Regions from separate parts of the Granulicatella sp. 20925_1_45 genome, predicted to be linked through region 1. Evidence: a T-box and tRNA genes for the amino acid it is inferred to sense, from the RefSeq annotation. Region 1 holds a T-box; the other holds one or more tRNA genes.
What was found. The T-box of region 1 lies ahead of leuS (leucine--tRNA ligase). A T-box ahead of a tRNA ligase gene usually reads a tRNA of that ligase, here a tRNA-Leu.
Positions count from the first base shown of each region.

Region 1 (8,707 bases):
CAAAATCAATATATCCTTCTTTTGTAGTATTTGCTAAGTTAATAATATACGGCGCATGAACGACAACTTCTTCGATTCCGTTATCTTTCATAAACATTTTTCCTGCTTCAACATTTAATTCTTCTATTGGTTTTCTTCTTGTATTTTGTGGGGCACCAGTATAAACCATCATGACATTAGCATTATAACTTGCTGCTTCCTTTGCAGAATTCAAGAGCATTTCTTTTCCACTCATTGAAACATGAGACCCAATTAACATAATCATCCTCCAACTATTTCATTATTCTCTATTATTTTACTAAAATAATTCTTCTGCAATCAAGCTGTAAGCAATTTTTTATACACAAATAGCGCTTTTATTGGTATAATGATTAAGAAATATACAAATAAAAAGGAGCCCTTATGGATTCATTACTGAAATTCTTTAAAAAGAAAAATATACAGCAGCTGCTGGGCTTTCTTGTTTCTCTTTTACTACTGTGGATTATCGCTTATCCATTAGTGAGTGAAAGTTCGACAATTAAACCGCAAGCAAATACTCAACAAGCCAATACAGATACGAATAGTTCAAACACTGCTACTCAAACCTCTACAGTGGTTAAAAATAAAATTGTTCAATTCGCAGTTAATACAAGTGACACTTCTTTAAAGGTATACCATACGATGGATGCTAAAGGTATTCCAGTTGGCGAAATTAAAAAGAATGAATACTTGTTGGCTTTACACAAACTTGATAATGGTTGGATTCAAGTTCAATATGACGATCAAGTTGCCTATATCGAAGACAAGGATATTCTCATTACTACGATGATGAAAGGATATGCATCAGGTGGATTGAAATTACGCGAGACGCAAGATGAAAATTCGAAAGTTCTCTTAACGATTCCTAACGGTGAACTCTTCTATCTTGTTGAAGAACTAAATGATAAAGTCTTAAAAGTTCGTTATTTCGATAAAGAAGGTTATGTAGACAGCGACTCTACTAACTATGCGATTGAAATCATTCAAGAGATTCTCAACAAACAAGCTGGTCTTCCAACTACAATTGACTCTAACAAGATGTTTGTTACTAAACTAAAAGAAACACCTATTTACTCAGCTTCCAATGTCACTTCCGATTTAATCGGTACAGTAGATAAAGGAACACAATTTGTGTATGAAGACCGCGAAGGCGATTTCTATAAAGTATCTGTTGGTAATGGGAAATACGGATATATCCCTTACTGGCTAGTGACTACAAACTTTGCCGGAATCGAAACGGATGAAACGATTCCTCAAGGGATTAAAAATGCAACAATTGTCATCGATCCAGGACACGGCGGTGAAGATCCAGGTGCTGTTGTAAGCTTCAGTGAAAAGCACGAAGCGGACCATACATTAACAACTGCTCTACTTGTTAAGAAAGAACTCGAAGCAATGGGTGCTAAAGTTATCTTAACAAGAACTAGCGATACATCCGTGTCTCTTGCAGAGCGTGCAGAAATTAGTAACAAAAATAATGCAAATGCATTTATTAGTATCCACTTTGATTCTTCTGAAGATGATAGCGCAAGTGGAACAACAGCTTACTACTACAGTGATAAGAGTGAAAGCTTAAGTCAAACTGTGAATAAATATTTATCTCGAAACCTTCCATTGAAGAATCAAGGAAGCAGATTCCAAAACTTCATGGTTCTTCGAGATAACGCTCGACCATCGATTCTTTTAGAACTTGGGTACTTAAACAACCAAGGTGATAACAAGGTGATTTCTTCTGAAGAATATCAACAAAATATCGCTAAAAGTATTGCAAACGCACTTAAAGAATACTTCCAATAAAACAAATAGCGATGCTACTCCACATGGAATAGCATCGCTTCTTTTTATTTTAAAATAAATCATCAATTTCTTGACTTGTTGTTTCTACTGGAGTTGTATAGTTTGCAGTAATTTCTTCAATCACTGTCCCCTCTACAGCTTCTTTAATTAATCCTTCTATGTCAAGACGAGCTTCATATTGACGAGCCTTCTCCAGTTTAGGTTTTGTCTTTGGACTTGGCGGCGCAAACACCGTACAACAATCCTCAAACGGTTGAATCGACAACTCGAATGTATCAATTTCTTCAGCAACTTTAATAATATCGAGTTTATCCATTGTAGCTACTGGACGAATAATTGGTGTATTTGTGACATCATTAATCGCCACCATGCTATCTAATGTTTGAGAAGCCACTTGCCCCACTGATTCCCCATTGGCAATCGCAAGAGCTCGTGCATTTTCTCTAAGTTGATCCGTAATACGAAGCATGAAACGACGCATAATTGTCATTAAATACGCTTCCGGTACACTCTTCTTGATTTCCTCTTGAATTCTTGAAAAAGGTACCGTTAAGAATTGAATACTTCCTCCAAAACGAGCAATTTTAGCTGCTAAGAGTTTTGTTTTCTCTAACGCTTGTGGGCTCGTATACGGTGGGCTTGCAAAGTGCACGCATTGAATTTCCATTCCACGTTTCATCGCAAGATATCCTGCTACTGGTGAATCAATCCCACCAGATAGCATCAGCATCACACGACCACTTGTTCCAACAGGAAGTCCTCCTGCTCCTTGGATTGTCTTCAGACTCACCATTAAGTGTTCACGTCGCACATCAATACGTACCGTAATATCTGGTTGTTTTAATTGAACCTTGATGTCTGGAAATGCTTCAAGAACAGCATCCCCTAAAAACAAGTTGATTTGATTCGTATCCATCTCAAATGTGTGATCCGATCGTCTTGTCATAATCTTAAATGTTTTGCCTTCAAGATCTTCTTGGCTTAATAAGTCGAGAACAACTTTTTTAGCCACTTCCATATCTTTTTCAACAATATATACTGGTGAAATAGATTGAATCCCAAAAATTGGTTTTACCTTTTCGATGACTGCTTCTTCAGGCGCTTCATGTAAATCTAAATACATAAAGTCATAATCAGGAATCACCTTTACCTGAGGAAAGTCTACTAAGGCTTTTTTAATATTTGACGCTAATTTTTGAGTGAACATTTTTTTGTTTCTACCCTTTGTAGAAAGTTCACCATAGCGAATCAAAATTCTAGTTTTCAACGATTTCCTCCTTTTATTTTAAAAACGAAAATTGTTTCATTAACTGATGCAGAACCTCGATAAACTGTTCGACTTCTTCTTTCGTATTGTCGTTTGAGAAGCTTACACGAACGGCTCCTGTCGCCCATTCAGTTGGCACATCCATCGCATAAAGCGTACTAGATGAATCTCCTTTTTTACTTGAACAAGCCGAAGTCGTAGAAATATAAATGCCGTGATTTTCAAAGGCATGGACAACCACTTCTCCACGAACGCCTTTAATGGCAAAGCATAATACATGAGACGCTCCATCTTCAGGCGAGAAGATGCGAATTTCAGGTTTTGTTGCTAACTCTTTCCATAATTGACTACGAAGTTTCCTCGTAACAGACTGTTCTTCTAAAGCCATTCGAAGAGCTTTTGTTGTAGCTACAATTCCTGGAAGGTTTTCCGTTGTACTACGTTCTCCTTTTTCTTGTCCGCCACCAGTTAAGAGGGCTTGAATCTTTCGTCCAAATTTCTTATACATAATCCCAACGCCTCTTGGTCCATGGAATTTATGCGCAGAAAGGCTCAATAAGTCAATACGTCCAATAAATAATAACTGGCTTGCGCGTTCTACTGCTTGCACACAGTCCACATGAAAATGAATCGATGGATATTCCTCTAGTACTTTGGCAATCTCAGCAATTGGTTGAACTGCTCCAACTTCATTATTAACAGCCATCACACTTACTAAAATCGTATCTTTACGAAGGCTCTCTTTTAATTGGTCTACACTTACAATCCCTTTAGAATCGACATCTAAGTACGTCACTTCAAACCCGAAGCGTTCAAGTTGCTTACATGTTTGAATGACTGAAGGATGTTCAATCTTTGTCGTAATGATATGCTTCCCAAATACAGATTTTTCTAGAGCTGTTCCTTTAATCGCCCAGTTATTCGATTCAGTTCCGCCTGAGGTGAAGAAAATCTCCTCAGGTTGAACTGATAATAAACTAGCTACTTGAGCTCTAGCTTTGGTCAACACTTGGTAAGCATCGACTCCTAATTGGTGTAAGCTTGATGGATTTCCGAAGAACTTTTGGCTAACTTGAACATAGCTCGTTAATGCATCATCATAAATTTTCGTTGTTGCTGCATTATCAAAATAAATCATTCTACTATCCTTTCAAATTCCATTAGTTCGCAACGATGTTTACTAAACGTCCTGGAACGGCAATCACTTTACGGATTGTTTTTCCTTCGATGGCAGATTTCACAGAATCATGCTCTTTTGCAAGTGCTTCAAGAGCTGCAGCGTCTGCATTTGTAGGAACCATTACGCGTGCTTTAATTTTTCCATTGACTTGGAAAATCACTTCTACTTCGTCTTCTACTAATTTAGATTCATCGTAAGTTGGCCATGGTTCGTAGCTAATTGATTCTGTGAATCCGAATTTACTCCAGATTTCTTCAGCCATATGTGGTGCTAATGGCGCAATCAACTGTACAAGACCTTTCATATATTCGAATGGTAAAGCATCTGCTTTATAAGCTTCGTTAACGAAAATCATCATTTGAGAAATTGCAGTATTGAAATGCAACTCTTCGTAGTCTTCGGTCACTTTCTTCACTGTTTGATGGTACACTTTATCCAATTTACCATCGTTTAGTTTTGTGATACGGTCACGCATTTTACCATTATCATCAATCATCAATCTCCAGAAGCGGTCTAGGAACTTACGGCTACCTTCAAGTCCTTTTTCACTCCAAGCAATCGATGCGTCAAGTGGCCCCATGAACATTTCATAAACACGTAATGTATCCGCACCATATTCTCGAACCACATCATCAGGGTTTACTACATTTCCTTTTGATTTAGACATTTTCTCGTTACCTTCACCAAGAATCATTCCTTGGTTAAATAATTTTTGGAATGGTTCTTTGTTAGGAACCACGCCTAAATCGTATAACACTTTATACCAGAAACGAGCATATAGTAAGTGAAGAACGGCATGCTCTGCACCACCAATATATAAATCAACTGGTAACCATTGTTTTACTTTTTCAGGATCTGCAAGTCTTTCTTTGTTATGTGGATCAACATAACGTACAAAGTACCATGAGCTTCCTGCCCATTGTGGCATTGTATTTGTTTCACGACGACCTTTCTTACCTGTTACAGGGTCTGTGACATAAAGCCAGTCATCAATTGCAGCCAGTGGTGATTCACCTGTACCACTAGGACGAATTTTATCTGTTTTTGGTAATACTAATGGCAATTCTGATTCAGGAACAGTTGTCATAGTACCGTCTTCCCAATGAATCACTGGAATTGGTTCTCCCCAATAACGTTGACGAGAGAACAACCAGTCGCGTAGACGATAGCTTACTTTAGCTGCACCTACGCCATGTTCTTCTAGCCATTCATTCATTTTTGCAATCGCGTCGGCTTTATTCAATCCATCAAGGAATTCTGAATGGATATGCACACCGTCACCAGTGTATGCTTCTTCTTCAACGTTTCCGCCTTCGATGACTGGAAGGATGTCTAATCCAAAGACTTTAGCAAATTCATAGTCACGTTCATCGTGCGCTGGAACGGCCATAATCGCACCTGTACCATAAGTACTTAATACATAGTCCGCAATCCAGATTGGAATTTCTTTCCCGTTCACTGGGTTAATCGCATATGCTCCAGTGAATACTCCTGTTTTTTCTTTAGAAAGTTCTGTACGTTCTAAGTCAGATTTTGTAGAAACAGCAGCAATATAAGCATCTACTGCTTCTTTTTGTTCAGGAGTGACAATCTTTTGAACTAATTCATGTTCTGGCGCTAATACATTGTAAGTCGCTCCAAATAATGTATCCGGACGTGTTGTGAAGACTTCGAAGCTTTCATCTGTTCCTTTAACGTTGAAACGAACTTGAGCCCCTTCTGAGCGACCAATCCAGTTACGTTGCATATCTTTAATGCTTTCTGGCCAATCTAGATCATCCAAATCTTCTAATAGACGATCCGCATAAGCTGTGATTTTAAGCATCCATTGTTTCATTGGTTTACGGTAAACAGGATGTCCTCCACGTTCACTCTTACCATCGATTACTTCTTCGTTAGCAAGTACTGTTCCAAGAGCTGGACACCAGTTCACTGGAATTTCAGCTTCATATGCAAGTCCCATTTCCACTAATTTAGTGAAAATCCATTGAGTCCATTTATAGTATTCTGGATCCGTTGTATTAATTTCGCGGTCCCAGTCATAGCTGAACCCTAATTCATTAATTTGACGTTTGAAGTTCGCAACGTTTACTTTTGTGAATTCTGCTGGGTCATTTCCTGTATCAAGAGCGTATTGTTCTGCAGGGAGTCCAAATGCATCCCATCCCATTGGGTGAAGTACATTGTATCCTTGTGCACGTTTCATACGAGAAATGGCATCTGTTGCTGTATAACCTTCTGGGTGTCCTACGTGAAGTCCTTGTCCTGAAGGATAAGGGAACATATCTAACGCGTAGAAGTTTTTCTTAGAAGGATCTTCTGTTGTTTTGAACGTATGATGTTCTTTCCAATATTTTTGCCATTTAGGCTCGATTTCTAGATGATTAAATGTCATCTGATTCACTCCTTTCAAAATAAAAAACGCCCCACCTGTCAATGACAGATAGGACGCAATACGTGTTACCACCTAATTATTTTACTCATCTTACCTGTAACGCTGGCGAGGCGGAAACTCTTACTATTAGTTCAGAGTTCAGCTAAAAGGCGAGTTCAGTTTATTGAAATGATGCATTTTCACCAGCCATGCACTCTCTACGTCTATCAAAGAAACTTACTATTCCTCTATCTGCTTTTGTGAGTCTTATTCTAGCAGATTATTTTGAAACTTTCAACACTTGACCAACACGGATGTTGTTTGAAGTTAAGCCATTTAAAGCTTTTAATTCAGATAATGTTAATCCGTTATTCTTAGCGATACGGAATAAAGTATCACCAGCTTGAACAGTGTGAGTTGATGCACCTGTTGAATAGCTTACTGTTTTAGCTGAAGTTGTAGTTGTTGTTTTTGCTGATCCAGATACCGCTAATTGTTGACCAGGACGGATTGTGCTTGTTTCTGACAAACCGTTGATTGATAACAATGTTGTTAATGAAATACCGTGGTTGTAAGCAATACGGTATAAAGTATCTCCTGCTTTAACAGTATAAGTACCGTTACCAGATGTTGACCCAGCTGATTGGTAGCTTACTTGTGTAGCAGTTGCTTGGCTAGCATTTCCTGAAACAGATAATGTTTGGCCAGGACGGATTACTGAAGATTGTGATAATCCATTGATGCTTAATAATGTATTTAAGCTCATGCCTGAACGACGAGCAATACTGTATAATGTATCACCTGCTTGAACTGTATATGTTCCAGAAGTTGATGTTGAAGTCGCCGTTGTTTTAGATGGTGTGTATCCAGCAGATACTGTACGTCCATCTGATTGACCAACTGTTAAGCTTTGTCCAGGGAAAATCACTGATGATTGTGATAATCCGTTGATGCTTAATAATGTGTTTAAGCTCATGCCTGAACGACGTGCAATACTGTATAAAGTATCTCCAGGTTGTACAATGTAGTTACCTCCGCTTGTACGAGTTGAAGCAGTATTTGTTTTAACAACTGTTGATGCAGATTCGCCACCTACAACACGTAAAGTTTGACCTGGTTGGATTACGCTAGAAGTAGAAATTCCATTTGCTGAAACTAATTGAGATAAACTCATACCGAATTTACGGCTAATTCCATATAATGTATCCCCTGCTTTAACAGTGTAGTACCCATTTGCAGTTGCTTTAGCAGTATTTGAAACTGATTTTGTGCTAACTGTTGTAGCTACTGTAGAGTTTGTTTGTTTTGCTGGTGTACCTAAAGATAATGATTGACCAGGACGAATCACTGATGAAGTTGATAAACCATTCACAGTTAATAATTGGTCCACACTTACACCAGCTTTACGGCTGATACCGTATAAGGTATCACCTGCTTGAACTGTGTATTGTCCACCAACTGAAGAAGTTCTTTCTTCAATACCAGCAGCAATTGCAGTTGCAGTTCCATTATCATATTTTGTTAATCCATATTGTTCAATAATACGGTTTAATTTTGCGTAATATGCAGTATCTGTTGCATAACGTCCTGTTAAGTAACGTGTAGCATCTTGATAGCTGTTTGTACGGCTCTTCCATGCACCTGAATAGAACATTGGCGCACCTTTAATACCGTTAATAATTTTATCTACATAATCATCCATAGACTCTTTGTAAGAAGGATATTTTCTGAAGTTGTCGTAAATACCATAGTATTTTTGAGCTCCAGCATCTTCTAATGTATACATGTTTACAGATTGACCGTTATAGTTCCCTTTCACACCAAATAAGTTGTGGTTTGGTTCAGCAGATAACGCACTAGTTCCCCATGCAGATTCTAACGCTGCCTGTGCGATCATTACTGAAGTATATACATCTTTTCCTTCTGTAGCTTGTTGAGCTGCAGGAATAATTTTATTTAAGAATTGTTGCGCTGGTGATTGTACTTGATTTGAAGTTACTGTATATGCATGTGATTTTGGCGCAAGTACTAATCCCGCTACTGTCGTCGCTCCAACAACTGCAACTGT
Region 1 covers NZ_JAPWBR010000017.1:33,015-41,721, forward strand. The annotation lists gene O3798_RS06500 (deoxyribonuclease IV) at 1-259, opposite strand, end outside; gene O3798_RS06505 (N-acetylmuramoyl-L-alanine amidase) at 403-1,818, shown strand; gene thiI (tRNA uracil 4-sulfurtransferase ThiI) at 1,868-3,085, opposite strand; gene O3798_RS06515 (cysteine desulfurase family protein) at 3,099-4,223, opposite strand; gene leuS (leucine--tRNA ligase) at 4,246-6,660, opposite strand; T-box leader at 6,707-6,901, opposite strand; gene O3798_RS06525 (LysM peptidoglycan-binding domain-containing protein) at 6,920-8,707, opposite strand, start outside.

Region 2 (8,707 bases), on a different contig from region 1:
CAAATCCCGCGGCGAAAATGCTGAGGAGTAAGACTGTCTGTAGAACGATATGGAAAAAGTCCGGTGTCAATCGTCTTTGATAGTATTTAAAGAATATCGCATACATCACGAATCCAACCGAGATGACAGCGCCGATATAGTTGCCAGCCACCATCGATACGATAAAGCTAAATCCGATAAACGCCAGTAAGAACGGGTGCTGCGCTAAGTCTTTGAAGACTTGTTTTAATTTTCCCGTAAAGGCGAGAAGGATGATATATAAGACGAACAATGTTAGAAATAGATAAAACGGAAGGAAGCTACTGATAATGAGTAAGTACAGCGCTAAGTCCTGATTCGAGAATCGTTTTATCTTTTCGATTATCGTTAGTAATTTCATAATGTTCCTTTCAGGTAGTGTTTCTACCAATCATCTAATGAAATAGATATCAGCTTATTTTACCACTAAATGATGATTTAGGGCAAATGGCAACACATCGGGCGTCGTTCTTTGAAACTTTCTGAGAACAGGCGTACAATAATAGTAGAATTTCAGAAAGAAGGAATGAACATGAAATTAGTATTTGTTCGACATGGAGAAAGTGAATGGAACGCCCTCAATTTATTTACCGGTTGGAGCGATGTGGAGTTAACTCCTAAAGGGGTAGAAGAAGCGCATCACGCAGGGGAAATGCTACACTCATTAGGCATTCAATTCGATCATGTGTATTTATCAGTATTAAAAAGAGCTATCCACACAGGACATATCGTCTTGTCTGAATTAAATCAAGACTATTTACCAGAAACAAAGAGCTGGCGATTAAACGAACGCCACTATGGAGCCTTACAAGGACTCAATAAACAAGAAACACGCGAAAAATATGGCGACGAACAAGTGTTGCTTTGGAGACGTTCATACGATGTGATGCCTCCACTACTTAGCGAGGAAGAAGCAGCCAAACAAGCCAGCGACCCACGCTACAAACATCTACAAGTGAAGGACCTTCCTCAAGGGGAAACATTGAAAACAACATTGGACCGCGTGCTTCCAATTTGGCAAGATGAAATTGCGGTGGATTTACTCGACGGTAAGAACGTGCTCGTTGTAGCGCACGGAAACTCTCTACGTAGTTTAGTGAAATACTTGCTCAACTTAAGCGAAGACGAAATCTTAAAATTTGAAATCCCAACTGCAACACCGCTTGTATTTGACCTCGATGAAAACTTACAAGTGAAAGAATATCATTTTGAAAAATAAAGACGATTATGTTGAACAATAAGGAGAATGCGAATGAAGTGGGAGAAGAAACACAGCTTAGAAGAGAAAGTTGAATGGCGAGGCCTCGCTGAGAGTGAGATGGAGCCGTTCAAAGCTTATGTAAATGAAAAGACGCCAGGGGTTTGCGGAACGTATGCGGCTGCTTGCTTAACCGTCCTCGTGGCGAAACGCGAAGGCGTCGTGACTCAATCGATGGACGAGCTTTTAAAAGGCATGGAAGCCTCAATTGAATACGCACTGCCATATCGCGGAACTTTCTATTGGGATGTCCAACGCGGACTCAATAATGAGTGGAAGAAATACGGTTATAAGACACACTTTAATTTATTTAGTGAAAAGGTCGTGCCCGGACTCCTTGAAGACGGTGTACCTGTTGTCGTAGGAACAACAGCCGCTCTTGGTAGCCCGTATAAGAATCATTGGCTCGTCGTGTACCAATACGCCTTCGATTCAACCGGTAAACTCTGGTACAAGGCATACGATAACCACGGCTCAATCACAACAGTTATCCCAGCCGTCCAAACACTCTGCGCCCTCTGGATTGAAAAGCTCTAGTCTCAGCACCTTAAGAACCAACTAGACAGCACCCAGCTTACAGAATGAAAAGCAGAATGAATGTTTCAGCACAGTAGTAAGGAGCGAAGAGTCTATTATTTGTCACATCGTTCTATCAGAGTATTTTTAACTTAGACTCATAAAATAAATAGCACATAAAATGATTACGAAGGAGCTGGCGGCTTTTTATAATCGCAGTAACGGGAATTTGCAGCGAAGAAGAATTACGCGGAGTAGGAACTTGTTCCTTACTCCGCGTTTGAGGCTTCGAAGGTGTAAGACCATGGCTTACACCGGTGCCCCGTAACAGCGATTATAAAAGAAAGCCGCAAGGCTTTGCAGTAATCATTTTTTCTGTGCCTAAACTAATTTCATGAGCAGAGTTTAAGACAAAAGCAAAAGCGATCTGATAGAATGAGTGTGACCAAAAAATGGAGGATGAGCAATGAAAACATTTGATTTAATTTCTATCGGTGGTGGTAGTGGCGGTATTGCCACAGCAAACCGTGCAGCCATGCATGGTGCCCGTGTAGCCGTAGTAGAAGGAAACTTACTTGGAGGAACCTGTGTGAATATCGGCTGTGTTCCTAAGAAAATTATGTGGTATGGTGCGCAAATTGCAGAGGCGATTCACGCATATGGTCCAGACTATGGGTTTACCGCAGAAAATGTCACTTTTGATTTTGCGACACTCAAGAAAAACCGTGAAGCCTATATTGACCGTTCACGTAACTCTTATAATGGAACTTTTGAACGCAACAACGTAACCGTGATTAAAGGGTACGCGCGCTTTATCGATGCCCACACGATTGAAGTGAATGGGGAAGAGTACCGTGCCAACCATATCGTAATTGCGACAGGGGCAAAACCTGCCATTCCAAACGTGGAAGGAAAAGAACTTGGGGGCACTTCTGACGATGTGTTTGCATGGGACGAACTGCCACAATCAGTAGCTATCTTAGGCGCTGGATATATTGCTGTAGAACTTTCGGGTGTCTTACATGCGCTAGGCGTGAAGACAGACCTTTTCGTTCGCCGCGATCGTCCTTTACGTAACTTCGACCATTCGATTATTGAAGTACTCATTGCGGAAATGGAAAAATCAGGACCAACATTGCACACAAACAAAGTGCCACAAAAATTGGTTCAACTTAAAGATGGTAGTGTGGAAATTCATTTCGAAGATGGAACAACTTTTGCTGCTGAAAAAGTGATTTGGGCAACAGGACGCATTCCTCATACAGAAGGATTAAACCTTGAAGCAGCAGGCGTGGAATTAACAGAACGTGGATTTATCAAAGTGAATGAATTCCAAGAAACTACAGCTCAAGGTGTGTACGCACTGGGAGATGCTTCTGGTGAAAAAGAATTGACGCCAGTAGCGATTAAAGCAGGACGCACACTAGCAGAACGTTTATTTAACGGACAAACAAACGCGAAAATGGACTACTCAACAATTCCAACAGTCGTGTTCTCACATCCAGCCATTGGAACAGTGGGGCTTTCAGAAGAACAAGCCGTGAAAGAGTATGGCAAAGAAAACGTGAAGGCATACTTATCAACGTTTGCTGGAATGTATTCAGCCGTGACAAGCCATCACCAACAAGCGCTCTTCAAACTCATCACAGCAGGAGCAGACGAAAAAGTAGTCGGCCTCCACGGGATTGGATATGGCGTTGACGAAATGATTCAAGGCTTTGCCGTAGCGATTAAAATGGGCGCAACCAAAGCTGACTTCGACGCAACCGTAGCAATCCATCCAACTGGAAGCGAAGAGTTTGTAATAATGCGCTAACAACTAGGCTAGTACAAAATACATGCACAAAAATACGCTAGATGGTTATCCATCTAGCGTATTTCGTTTTGTTTATGCGGCCGGCGGGACTTGAACCCGCACAGGTATACACCCACTGCCCCCTCAAGACAGCGCGTCTGCCATTCCGCCACGACCGCAGAACTCTTTTAGTTTATCAAATGTTTGCTGGAATTTCAATCTAAAAGGATTAATTTTCCACGACATTTTCCACATACATAGCGATTCGTGTTCATCTTGCGCATTCTAGGGTAGCGGTGATGGCACGCTGTACATTCGTAAATGAAATTCGGTTCCTTCATGCGTTCGACAAAGCGACTTCCGCCTACTTGATGAAGGAGGCGCTTAAAGTCAGCATCTCTGTGACGATAGCCGCCACCAGTTTGATGCAAGTGATAATGGCAGAGTTCATGTTTGATGACGCCAATGAGCGCTTCGAGCCCCAGTTCTTGTTCGACAAGGGGATTAATCTCGATATTTCCCGTTTTCAACAGATAGCGACCTCCGCTGGAACGTAGGCGTCTGTTATACGTAATTTTGTGCGTGAATTCGCGGTGAAAAGAGCTTCGCGAAATCTCCTGGGTTAATTGTTGTAATTCGTGTTCGTTCATAATGACCTCCGACCTTAGTGTAACACGCCTTGCCCCTTTAGAAAACAAGATAAACTTTGACCTTTTCACACTAGACAGGTAAAATAGGAAGGTATAAGATTTTTCAATCTGGAGGAAACAAAATGAAAATTGTTGTTGTCGGTGGGGGAAAAGTCGGCGAAGTGATTTGCCAGGAGCTCTCGACAGAAGAAAATGACATTGTATTGATTGATAAAAACCAAGATTTAATCGATCGTTTACTAAATAAATTCGATATTATGGGGATTTGCGGAAATGGTGCCAGCTACGACATTCTTGTGGAAGCAGGAGTGGAGAACTGTGACATCTTTATTTCTGTAACGGAAATGGATGAAATTAATATTATTGCATCTATTCTTGCGAAGAAAATTGGGGCGGAATACACTGTTGCGCGTGTGCGTAACCCTGAGTATTCACAACAATTACAACTCGTTCGTGAAAGTCTAGGGATTTCATTGCTAATTAACCCAGAGCTTTCTACGGCTCGTGATATCGCCAATAACTTTAATTATCCTTCTGCATTAAGTGTAGAAAATTTCGTTGGGAATCGTGTAAGTTTACTCGAATTAGAAATCAACGAAGGTTCCGCTCTTGCAGGATTGACTCTAAAAGAAGTGCGTAATCGATTTGAATCTATCTTAATCTGTGTGATTCACCGTAATGATCAAAGCTTCATTCCAGATGGGGATTCAACACTTGAAGAAGGAGACCATGTATTTATTACAGGGGCGTATCCAGACCTTCGCAATTTCTTAAAATTAACAGGTCAAGAAAAGAAGAGTGTGTCTTCTGCTACGATTGTCGGTGGTGGACGTATTACTTATTACTTACTCAATATGTTGAAACAAACAAAAATCAACACCAAAGTCATCGAAGTCAATGAAGAACGCTGTGAAACTTTAAGCTATGCGTTCCCACATTCAACCATCATTCATGCCGATGGAACAGACCACGATGTATTAGAAGAACAACGTATTACAGAATATGATGTGTTTGTATCGATGACAGGGATTGACGAAGAAAACTTAATTCTTTCAGCGTATGCGAAACAACAAGGTGTACCAAAGATTATTACGAAGATGAGCCGTCCAGCACTTCTTAAAGTGTTTAAAGGCTTTGATAATCAATCAGTCGTGACGCCAAAACGTATCGTTGCGAACGAAATTATCCAATTCGTGCGTTCACGTTCGAACACACAAGGATCTAATGTCGAAGCGTTATACCGTTTAGCGGATAACCAAGTTGAAGCACTTCAATTCCGCGTTCAAAAGAATAGTGGGATTTGCGGCATTCCTTTATCAGAATTGAAGACAAAATCAAACCTCTTGATTGCGTTTATCGTGCGTGGGGAACAACTGATTTATCCAGCTGGTAGTGACACAATCGAGCCATTTGATAAAGTAATCGTCGTTACAACGGAAAAAGACTTTGATGACATTAACGACATTTTGGAATAGAGGTGTCTGAATGAATATCAAAACAGTTCGCTATTTCGTGGGAAAAATGCTTCAAGTTGAAGCGGCGCTCTTAGCCTTACCACTGATTGTTAGCTTTATTTATCATGAGTCATTGACTCAAAAACTGGCTTATGCTGGAACGATTCTGCTACTACTTGTGATTGGGCTTCTCTTAAGCTTTAAAAAGCCAGAGCCACTAAAAATCATGGCGCGTGACGGGGTCGTAACCGTAGCCTTAAGCTGGATTTTACTCTCGTTCTTTGGTGGGTTGCCATTTGTCTTCACAGGAGAAATCCCAAATGTAGTGGATGCCTTCTTTGAAACGGCAAGTGGATTAACGACGACCGGTTCAAGTATTATTCCAGACCTATCCGTGCTCGCACATTCTTCATTATTTTGGAGAAGCTTCACTCACTTAGTCGGTGGGATGGGGGTACTGGTATTCGCACTTGCGATTCTTCCAAGTCATGGTTCTGAATCCGTGCAGCTAATGCGTGCGGAAGTTCCAGGTCCTGTGTTTGGAAAACTCGTATCGAAATTAGCCCATACGGCACAAATCTTATATATGATTTATTTAGCGATGACAGCCGTATTGACGATTATCTTAGTCGTCTTCCAAGTGCCACTCTTTGATGCCTTGCTTCTATCGTTTGGTACTGCAGGGACAGGTGGATTCGGGATTAACAATGCCGGATTTAGTATTTACGCTAACCCAGCAGCCGTTGAATGGATTATCGGGGTAGGGATGATGCTCTTTGGAATCAACTTTAACTTGTATTACTTCATTCTTCTAGGCGCTGTGAAAGATGTGATTAAAGACGAAGAAATGCGTACGTATGTTGGAATTGTCCTCAGCGTTACAATGATTATTTTCATCGTATTGTCGATTACCCAATCTGCATTAGGTGTTCCAATTCGTAGCGTGTTCTTCACGGTATCATCGATTATTACGACTACCGGATATTCGACCGTCGACTTTGGACTCTGGGGCTTGTTCCCACATGTGCTCCTCTTACTATTGATGTTTATCGGAGGATGTGCAGGTTCAACGGCCGGTGGGATTAAAGTCTCTCGTATTGTCGTGTACTTCAAGAGTGCGATTGCCGAATTAAAACGCATGGGGCAACCACGTCGAGTGTTTGTTCCAACGATGAACGGAAAACCAATCGATAATAAGATGGAGAAGAGTATCGCCAACTACTTAATCGTATATGTACTGTTCTTCCTTGTGTTATTACTGTGTGTGTCATTTGAAGCAGGCGATTTTACAACAGCCTTCTCAAGTGTGGCCGCAACCTTTAACAACATCGGGCCGGGGCTTGGTCAAGTAGGACCTACAAGCAACTTCTCAATGTATTCTGATTTCAATACTTTTGTACTTGCGATTGGGATGATTGCAGGACGTTTGGAAATTTATCCAATCATCATGCTTTTCTCACCAACAACAATGAAGGCATTTGCGCGTAGACGTTAACCAATTCTTAAACAAATAGATAAAGAACTTTAAGGAAAGAACACTTTTTTCTTAAAGTTCTTTTTGTATACTAGACTTGTAACGAATGAGTTACGATTGAAAACAAAGGAGGTTCATTCATGAAAAAATGGGTGAAGGCAACCGCAGTCGTCCTTGCATTGATGGGATTATCCATGAAGAATGCATATGCCATCGATACAACGACCGTTAATGAAAAATGGGGAAAACCAACCGTGGTTTATGGTGGTGGACTCAGCGAGGCGCAAATTCAGCAAACTTCTCAATTATTAGGCATTAAAGATCCAAATACCGTATTAACGGAAACAGCAACCGGACAAGATTTAATTAAATATCTTGGAAGTGGTGACGGGAATACGTCTGTCATGATTTCATCTGTGATGGTTCAAAAGACAGATAAAGGCACAGGCGTAAAGGTGAAAATCAAGACGCCTGAAAACATCACACTGGTCACTGCCGAGCAATATGCCAATGCGGCGATTACGGCAGGTGTAACGGATGCGGAAATCGAAGTTGCAGCCGTATCGAAAGTAACCGGTGAATCCGCCTTAACAGGGGTATATAAAGCCTTCGAAGCGAACGGAGTACAACTGGATGCCAAACGTACCGAAGTGGCGCAACAAGAGCTAGAAGTCACGAATAAAATCGCGCAAGAAAATGCGAACGCTAAAGGTTTCGATTCTTCAAAACTCGATAAAGCGATGATTGAAATCAAGAAAGAACTTGCGGAACTCAAACAAAAGCAAGGTCAATTAGCAACAAAAGAAGATATCGAGCGCATTATTAACGAGGCCTTGAAGAACAACTCATTACAAAATGTGATTTCTCAAGACCAAATTAATGCACTAGTCGCTTTTGCGCAAAACTATCAAAACACAAGTGCAATTGATTCCAAGCAAGTATTAGAGCAATTAAATAGCTTGTCAAAATCAGTCAGCGAAAAGATTAACAGCTTAGTCGAACAAGCCAAAAACGAAGGATGGCTCGATAAGATCGCCCAATTCTTCCAATCGATTTTTGATGCCATCAAAAATCTCTTCTCACAAAACTAAAGTGTGAATCGTAAGCATGGAACAAATTTGTTTCATGCTTTTTTAGTGCCAAAAATAGCACTCGATTTTAAAGGAGATATGGTATAATGAGGACAGGAAAATAGAATATATAGAGGAGGGGTCATGATGCCATCCAAGTATAGACAGTTACTGGTGTACGTTGTTGTTGCTTTACTCTATTATTTAATTCCTGTGTTTTTGATTCAAGATACAGGAAGTGCAATGTTCTTACTATTGATTGGAATTCCGGTCATCGTCTTTGTGGTTTCGATGCTGTTTTCAGTAAAGTTTGGATATTATTGGTATTTCCCGATTGTGATAGGTCTCTTATGGATTCCGAATCTCTTTTTACTAAATGACTCTGCGGCCATTTATATTCTGATGTATGCAGTTGTCAGTCTCATAGGACAACTCATTGGATTGCTGTTCAAAAAATAGTTAAAAAATAACC
Region 2 covers NZ_JAPWBR010000024.1:15,714-24,420, reverse strand. The annotation lists gene O3798_RS07815 (O-antigen ligase family protein) at 1-379, opposite strand, end outside; gene gpmA (2,3-diphosphoglycerate-dependent phosphoglycerate mutase) at 551-1,237, shown strand; gene O3798_RS07805 (dihydrolipoamide dehydrogenase) at 1,271-1,813, shown strand; gene gorA (glutathione-disulfide reductase) at 2,259-3,608, shown strand; tRNA gene O3798_RS07795 (tRNA-Leu) at 3,684-3,766, opposite strand; gene O3798_RS07790 (SprT family protein) at 3,803-4,237, opposite strand; gene trkA (Trk system potassium transporter TrkA) at 4,360-5,712, shown strand; gene O3798_RS07780 (TrkH family potassium uptake protein) at 5,723-7,186, shown strand; gene O3798_RS07775 (DUF1002 domain-containing protein) at 7,306-8,256, shown strand; gene O3798_RS07770 (hypothetical protein) at 8,383-8,694, shown strand.
Region 2: it has a tRNA-Leu gene. The T-box ahead of leuS (leucine--tRNA ligase) is inferred to sense a tRNA for this amino acid. The anticodon was not compared.